Regions from separate parts of the Microbacterium sp. PRF11 genome, predicted to be linked through region 1. Evidence: predicted binding sites of a transcription regulator. Region 1 holds the regulator's gene; the other holds the start of a gene.
What was found. The regulator HrcA, encoded in region 1, represses chaperone genes, less so after heat shock. The targets are predictions, from matches to a motif close to TTNGCACTCGNNNNNNNCGAGTGCNAA.
Positions count from the first base shown of each region.

Region 2: groES (co-chaperone GroES) is a predicted target of HrcA. The motif match lies at 1,358-1,384, and genes of this name have one in related genera.

Region 1 is NZ_JAUZUP010000004.1:409,344-413,262, reverse strand. Features, by position in the region: gene Q9R20_RS13455 (16S rRNA (uracil(1498)-N(3))-methyltransferase) at 1-188, opposite strand, end outside; gene dnaJ (molecular chaperone DnaJ) at 191-1,315, opposite strand; gene hrcA (heat-inducible transcriptional repressor HrcA) at 1,366-2,406, opposite strand; gene hemW (radical SAM family heme chaperone HemW) at 2,565-3,782, opposite strand; gene Q9R20_RS13435 (DUF1990 family protein) at 3,782-3,919, opposite strand, start outside.
Region 2 is NZ_JAUZUP010000001.1:671,027-674,945, reverse strand. Features, by position in the region: gene Q9R20_RS03165 (Hsp70 family protein) at 1-1,067, opposite strand, end outside; gene groES (co-chaperone GroES) at 1,464-1,760, shown strand; gene rarD (EamA family transporter RarD) at 1,898-2,839, shown strand; gene Q9R20_RS03150 (ABC transporter substrate-binding protein) at 3,003-3,919, shown strand, end outside.

The DNA.
Region 1 (3,919 bases):
ACGTGCTTGGGGGTGGCGTCGGTCACCACACCGGAGAGCCACACCCCGCGACCGTCGCCGAGCGTCACGGCCTCATCGACGCGCACCCGTCGGACAGCCGAGGCGTGGTGCGCCTCGGCCCCGGTCAGTGTCACGACGTCGCCGGGTCGAGCGGATGCCGCCTCGTCGGCGACGAAGTGCAGCGCCACGATCAGTGCCGGAAGCGGTCGCGGAACTTGCTGAACATGCCCTGCTGATGTTCGGCCAGGCGCGGCTTGGGGGCCTTCGTGCGCTTGGCGAACTCCTCGATGAGCGCGCGCTCCTTGTGATCGAGCCGCGTCGGCGTGACGACGTGAACGCCGACCTTCAGGTCGCCGCGCTGGCTGCCGCGCAGGGGCGTGATCCCGCGGCCCTTGATCGTGAGCACGTCTCCGGACTGCACGCCCGGGCGCACCTCGAGGTCGACGCTGCCGTCGAGGGACTCGATCGTGGTGTTGGCACCCAGGATGGCATCCGGCATCGAGACCTCGAGGGTCGCGACGAGGTCGTCACCCTCGCGGCTGAAGGCGTCGTGCGCCTCGACGGTGATCTCGAGGTACAGGTCGCCGTTGGGACCGCCCGCGGGTCCGACCTCGCCCGATCCGGGCAGCTGCAGGCGCAGACCCGACTCGACGCCGGCGGGGATGTCGACCGACACGGTGCGGCGGGCGCGCACGCGACCCTGGCCCTGGCAGGTGCCGCAGGGATAGGGGATGGTCGTGCCGTGCCCCTGGCACACCGTGCACGGCGCGCTCGTCACGACGTTGCCGAGAAGGCTGCGGACCGTGCGCTGCACGTGACCGGAGCCGTGGCAGATGTCGCACGTGACCTCGCTGGTGCCCGGCTGCGTGCAGGCGCCCTGACACGTCTCGCACAGCACGGCGGTGTCGACCTCGAGGTCGCGGTGGGTGCCGAAGACGACGTCACCGAGCTGCAGAGTGACGCGCACGAGGGCGTCCTGCCCCCGCTCGCGACGTGAGCGGGGCCGGGGCCCGCGTCCGCCGCCGCCGCCCTGCGCGCCCCCGAAGAACGTCTCGAAGATGTCGCTGAAGCCGCCGAAGCCGCCCGCTCCCCCGCCGCCGAACGGGCTCTGGTCGCCGCCCATGTCGTAGCGACGACGCTGCTCGGGGTCGCTCAGCACGTCGTAGGCGTGGGTCACCAGCTTGAAGCGCTCGGAGGCGTCCTCACCCGGGTTGACATCCGGGTGCAGTTGACGCGCAAGGCGGCGGTACGCCTTCTTGATGTCTTCGGGGCTGGCGTCGCGCTCGACGCCCAGGACCTCGTAGTGGTCAGCCACAATCGCCTTCCTGCCCGCTGTCGCGGGGTCGTTCTCGGGGAGGGAGCTCGTCAGCGCGCGCTGTCGTCGTCTTCGAGCATCCGGGTCAGATAGTGCGCGACGGCGCGGACCGCCGCGAGGTTGGAGGAGTAGTCCATGCGGGTCGGGCCGAGCAGGCCCACCCGGGCGCCGCCGGCCGAGCCGTCGTACCGGCTCGCCAGGACGGATGCCTCGACGAGGCCGAACGGTTCGTTCTCGCGACCGATGCTCGCCGACAGTCCCTGCTCATCGGCGACCATCTCGCTCATCAGCCGCAGCAGCGTCACCTGCTCTTCGATGGCCTCGAGGAGCGGGTAGATGCTGCCGCGGAAGTCCGACTCGCGCTTCGCGAGCGTCGCCGCGCCGGCCATGACCAGACGGTCCTGCCGGAACTCCTCGAGCTCCTCTCCGACGACGCGGAGGACGGCGTCGGCGATGGCGTCGAGGGTGTTGCCGGGGCGGGGGCCGTCGGCGAGCGTCGTGGTCACCTGCTGCACGCAGTCGGCGACGCGGCGTCCGACGAGAAGGGAACCGACCCGCGCGCGCAGGTGCGCGATGTCGTTCTCGGTGGGCTCGGCCACGACGAGCGCGATGCGCTGCGAGACGCGGCCGGTGTCGGTGACGAGGACCACGAGCACCCGCGGACCGCCGAGGGCGACGAGCTCGACGTGGGACAGGTTGGCGCGCGCGAACGAGGGGTACTGCACGATCGCGACCTGGCCGGTGAGCTGCGTGAGCGCGCGCACCGTGCGCGCGAGCAGGTCGTCGAGGTCGCCCGCTTCGTCGAGGAAGGAGGTGATGGCGCTGCGCTGCGCACCGGAGAGCGGTCGCAGTTCGGCCAGGTGGTCGACGAAGACGCGGTAGCCCTTGTCGGTTGGGACGCGCCCCGACGAGGTGTGAGGCGCGACGATGAGGTCTTCGTCTTCGAGCAGTGCCATGTCGTTGCGGATCGTCGCGGCCGACACCCCGAACGCGTGACGCTCGACGATGGCCTTGCTCCCGACCGGCTCGCGCGTGTCGACGTAGTCCTGCACGATCGCGCGGAGCACCTGGAGTCCGCGTTCCGACACCATGATCTGCTCCTTCCGCCTGGCACTCGACTCAGTTGAGTGCCAATTCTACGGGATCGCTCCGATACTGCGCCGGGGGCACGCGGACGGGTGTCACGCCTGAACTGCCTCCGCGGCCGTCATGGCGCCCGGGGATCCACGGCGCGGGCCGACGACAGCGGTCAGACCGTGAGCGCCCGCACCACGGCATCCGCCAGCAGGCGACCGCGCAACGTCAGCACGATGCGCCCCCGCACGGCATCCGCGCCCTCGATGAGCCCGTCGGCGATGAGGGATGCCACGGCCCTGCGCCCCTCGCCGAGGATCTCCGACACCGCGAGCCCCTCGCGGATGCGACTGCGCAGCAGCACGGATTCGAGGCGTCGCGCCGTCTCGTCCGGACGTTCGCGCGCGGCGGCGGGCGACTCCCCCGCCACCAGACGCTGCGCGTACGCGGCCGGGTGCTTCACGTTCCACCAGCGCAGACCCGCGACGTGGCTGTGGGCGCCGGGACCGAAGCCCCACCAGTCCGTGCCCCGCCAGTACGCCAGGTTGTGGCGCGAGCGGTGCGAGACCCCCCGCGACCAGTTCGACACCTCGTACCAGTCGTAGCCGGCCGCGCCGAGCAGCTCGTCGGCCAGCTCGTACATGTCGGCCTGCAGGTCGTCGGACGGCTCGGCGACCGCGCCGGAGCGGATCTGCCGCGCGAGCTTCGTGCCGTCTTCCACGATGAGCGCGTACGCCGAGACGTGGTCGGGGTGCAGGGCGATCGCCGTCTCGAGCGACGCACGCCAATCGTCGAGAGACTCTCCCGGTGCCCCGTAGATGAGATCGACCGACACGTCGAGACCCGCCTCGCGCGCCGCCGCCACCGCCGTGGCGACGTTGCGCGGATCGTGCGTGCGGTCGAGGGCCGCGAGCACGTGCGGACGCGCGGATTGCATGCCGATCGACAGGCGGGTGACGCCGGCCTCGGCGAGCGTTCGGGTGACGGTGGCGTCAACGGTGTCGGGGTTCGCCTCGACGGTGACCTCGGCTCCGTCCGCGATCCCGAACTGCTCACGCACCGCATTCAGCATGCGCGCCAGATCTCCGGGCGGCAGGAGCGTGGGCGTCCCTCCCCCGAAGAAGACGGTGGATGCCGCCCGCCGGGCGCCGGCGGCATCCATCACCTCTGCGGCCAGACGCACCTCGCCGGCGAGCGTGTCGGCGAAGTCGTCCTGCCGGGCGCCGCGCAGCTCGCTCGCGGTGTAGGTGTTGAAGTCGCAGTACCCGCACCGCACGCGGCAGAACGGCACGTGCAGATACACGCCGAAGTCGGCGGCGGGATCGATGTCGAGGTCGTCGGGGAGACGGCCGTCGGCCGGGGCGGGGTCTCCGAGCGGAAGCGGTCCGCCCATCAGGACGAGTACAGCGGCGAGATCGCGCGCAGGTACCGCGTGAAAAGCGCGCGGCGGCGACGGCGCACGCGGCCCGGGAACAGGCGGTACGTCGGAGCCGTGGGGCGGTCGAACGCGCGGACGACGAACCAGACCTC
Region 2 (3,919 bases), on a different contig from region 1:
GCGGCGCCGAGGGCGATGATCGCCTTGGGGTCGGCATCGACGGCGATGGGGCGATCGAAACGCTCCGACAGCAGCTGCGCGACCCGGGGGATGCGCGAGGTGCCGCCGGTGAGGAGGATCGCGTCGAGGTCCGCGGCGGCGAGGCCCGACTGCTCGAGCGCCATCTCGAGCACCTCGACGGTGCGCTCGATCTCGGGCTCGATCATGTCCTCGAACTCGGCCCGGGTCAGACGCACGGCTCCGTGGCCGTCGCCGATCAGCACCGGCACGACGGCCTCGCCGTCGAACGACAGCGACTCCTTCGCTTCGACGCATTCGCGGCGCAGCGATGCGAGCGCCATGCGCACGCCCGGGTCGGTGGCGACGCCCGCCATCGCGGATGCCGGGATGCCGGCGGCGCGCACCGTGTGACGCAGGACGATGTCGTCGAAGTCGGCGCCGCCCAGGTCGGGGATGCCGACGGGGCTGCCGACGAAGTCGACGTGACCGTCGCGGGTCTTGCGCAGGATGACGGTGTCGAACGTGCCGCCGCCGAAGTCGTAGACGGCGAGGGCGCGGTCGGTGTCGAGGGGATGCGTCGACTCGTAGTGGCGGGCAGCGGCCTCGGGCTCGGTGATGACCTGCACGTCGTTCCAGCCGAGGCGCCCGATGGCATCCTGCACCAGTCGCGTGCGGTATTCGCCCCAGGTGACCGGCACGGAGACCGCGATGCAGGCGGGGTGCTGGCCCTCGCGCTCGACGGCGGTTCCGATCACCCAGCCGACGACGAGGGCGTAGAGGTCTTGAGGGGAGAAGCGGCGGTCGGCGGCCACGATGGGCACGTCGTCGCCGATACGACGCTTGAACTCGCGCACCAGCCGTTCGGGCTGAGCGGTTCCCCGGCGCTCCGCGGCATCTCCGAAGAGCAGTCCGCTGTCGGATACGAAGACGGTGGTCGGTGTGCTGTCGGCGTTGCGCCCCAGCGGGAGCGGTGCGGCCACCAGCGTCCCGTCCGGTGCGGAACGCGCGGTCGCCGCCGCCGTCCTGCTCGTTCCCACGTCGATCGCCAGAAAGTACGGCGTTGCCATGTATTTCGACCCCCCGAAGAAACACAGGAACGCCGAACGTCCCCGAATCCCCCGATTCTCGGACTCGACAACGAGTCCTAGTGCTTCATCGCCCGATACCCCCTGTATGCGGACGACGCTGTTGCGACGAGTGTTGCACACCCCGGAAGCGGATGAAAGAGCGGGTGAAACGTGTTCACGTAGCCATCGAAAGATGCAATACTGCGCGCCCATCCCGCCGCGACGCGAGGCGCTGCGGCAAACGGATGGCCTCGTCGCGAAACGGCCCGTCGAGGTCGGCGCAGCCGCCGCTGGCACTCGCGTTGCATGAGTGCCAGTGCTTCTCTAGACTCGGATTAGCACTCTCCCCGCGTGAGTGCTGAAAAGTCTTCTGTAACGAGAAAGAAGAGGTAGACCGTGTCGGTTTCCATCAAGCCGCTCGAGGACCGCATCGTCATCAAGCAGGTCGAGGCTGAGCAGACCACCGCGAGTGGTCTCGTCATCCCCGACACCGCCAAGGAGAAGCCGCAGGAGGGCGAAGTCGTTGCCGTCGGCCCCGGCCGCATCGACGACAACGGCAACCGTGTCCCCCTCGACGTCGCCGTCGGCGACCGCGTGCTCTACAGCAAGTACGGCGGCACCGAGGTCAAGTTCGGCGCCGACGAGTACCTCGTGCTCTCGGCTCGCGACGTCCTGGCGGTCGTCGTCCGCTGATCGAGCGAGATCCTCTGAAGGCCCCGGATGCCATGGCATCCGGGGCCTTCGTCGTCCCGGCGTGCGCGCGAGGATCGTGGCAGGAAAGACGCGATGGTCGGCGGCCCGGCGGTCGGGCGCAGCCGTAGGCTGGGGCGGTGACCCCCGCTCCTCCCGCTCCGTCCGGTGGGAGCACCCGCGGCGCGCTCTACGCGCTCGGTGCCTACCTGCTGTGGGGCGTCCTGCCGATCTACTTCCTGCAGCTGGCCCCGACCGGTCCGTTCGAGGTCGTCGCGTGGCGCATCATCCTCGCGTTCGTCTTCTGCCTGCTGTTGCTGACGGTTCTGCGGATGTGGCGGCCGTTCCTCGTGATCGTGCGACAGCCGCGCCTCATGGGGCTGACCGCGGTCGCCGGCGTCCTCATCTACGTCAACTGGCAGACGTACCTCTACGGCGCCCTCTCGGAGCACGTCATCGAGACGAGCCTCGGGTACTTCATCAACCCGATCGTCACCGTGCTGCTGGGTGTGATCGTGCTGCGCGAGCGGCTGCGGATCGTGCCGTGGATCGCGATCGGACTCGCCGTCGTCGCGGTCGTCGTGATCGTCATCGGGTACGGCTCATTCCCGTGGATCGCGTTGACGCTCGCGTTCTCGTTCGGCTTCTACGGTCTGGTGAAGAAGCAGATCGGTCCGGCGGTGGATGCCGTCAGCGGCTTGACCCTCGAGTCGCTCTGGCTCCTGCCGGTCGCGGCGATTCAGCTGGTGATCGTCGCCAACCTCACCGGCATCACCCTGGGTGCGGCCGGCGCTGTGCACACCGTGCTTCTCCTGCTCGCCGGGGCCGTCACCGCCGTTCCCCTCCTGCTCTTCGCGTCGGGGGCGCGGCGTGTGCCGCTGACGGTGATCGGACTGCTGCAGTTCGTGGCCCCCATCATCCAGTTCGCGATCGGCGTGTGGGTGCTCGGCGAGCCGATGACGCTCGAGCGGTGGGTCGGGTTCGCGCTGGTCTGGCTCGCCCTCGCGATCCTGAGCGTCGACTCGGTCCTCGCCTCGCGACAACATCGTCGAGCGGTCGTCGATGTGGCCGAACCGGTCTGAACTCTCTTCGTTTCTCGGCCCGGAATTGCCCGGGAAAAGTAACGATTGGGTCGCGTAATCGACCGTTAACACATTGCAACAACACGGCCACAAGGGCGCCACTAGGTTTGTCACAATCCGCGGCGGTCATCTCCGCGGTTCCTACTCACCAAGGAGCACCCATATGAGTGTCCTCTCCCGTTCGCGTTCGGCGAAGATCATCGGCGGCCTCGCCGTGGTCGGCGTCAGCGCGCTCGTCCTGGCCGGTTGTTCCGGCAGCAGCACTCCGTCCGAGACCGGCGACGCTGCCGGTGGCGGCGACTTCCCGATCGACTGCAACGCCGCTGAGCCCGCCTCGTACACGCCCGAGTACTCGTCGACCTCGACCGGCCCCGCGACCGACCTCACGTTCAACATCGGCACGGCGCTTCCCGTGACCGGTAACCTCGCTTTCCTCGGCCCGCCCGAGATCGCCGGTACCGAATTCGCCGCCTCGGAGATCAACGCCGCCAACAAGGGTGTGCAGATCAACCTGATCCAGGGCGACTCGGGCGACACCGACAACAAGGCGTACGAGACCGAGATCCCGCGTCTGCTCGGTGCCGGGGCCACCGCCATCGTCGGTGCGGCCTCGTCGGGAACCTCGCTGCAGTTCATCGACCAGGTCATCGCGGCCAACGCCGTGCAGATCTCGCCGGCCAACACCTCGGCGGCCTTCACCGGCTACGACGACAAGGGTCTGTACTGGCGGACTGCCCCCTCCGACGTCCTCCAGGGTGAGGTGCTCGGCAACCTGATCGCCTCCGAGGGCAACGAGACGCTCGGCATGATCGTGCTGAACGACTCGTACGGCACCGGTCTGGCGTGCTTCACGAAGAAGGCGTTCGAGAGCGCCGGTGGTTCGGTCGTCGCGACCAGCCTCTACAACACCGGTGACACCAACTTCTCGGCCCAGATCGAGGACGTCCTCGCCCAGTCGCCCGACGCGATCGCCCTGATCACGTTCGACGAGGTGTCGACGATCATCCCCGACCTGACCGCGAGCGTCAGCCCCGAGAAGCTGTTCTTCGTCGACGGCAACCTGAAGAACTTCGGCAGCCA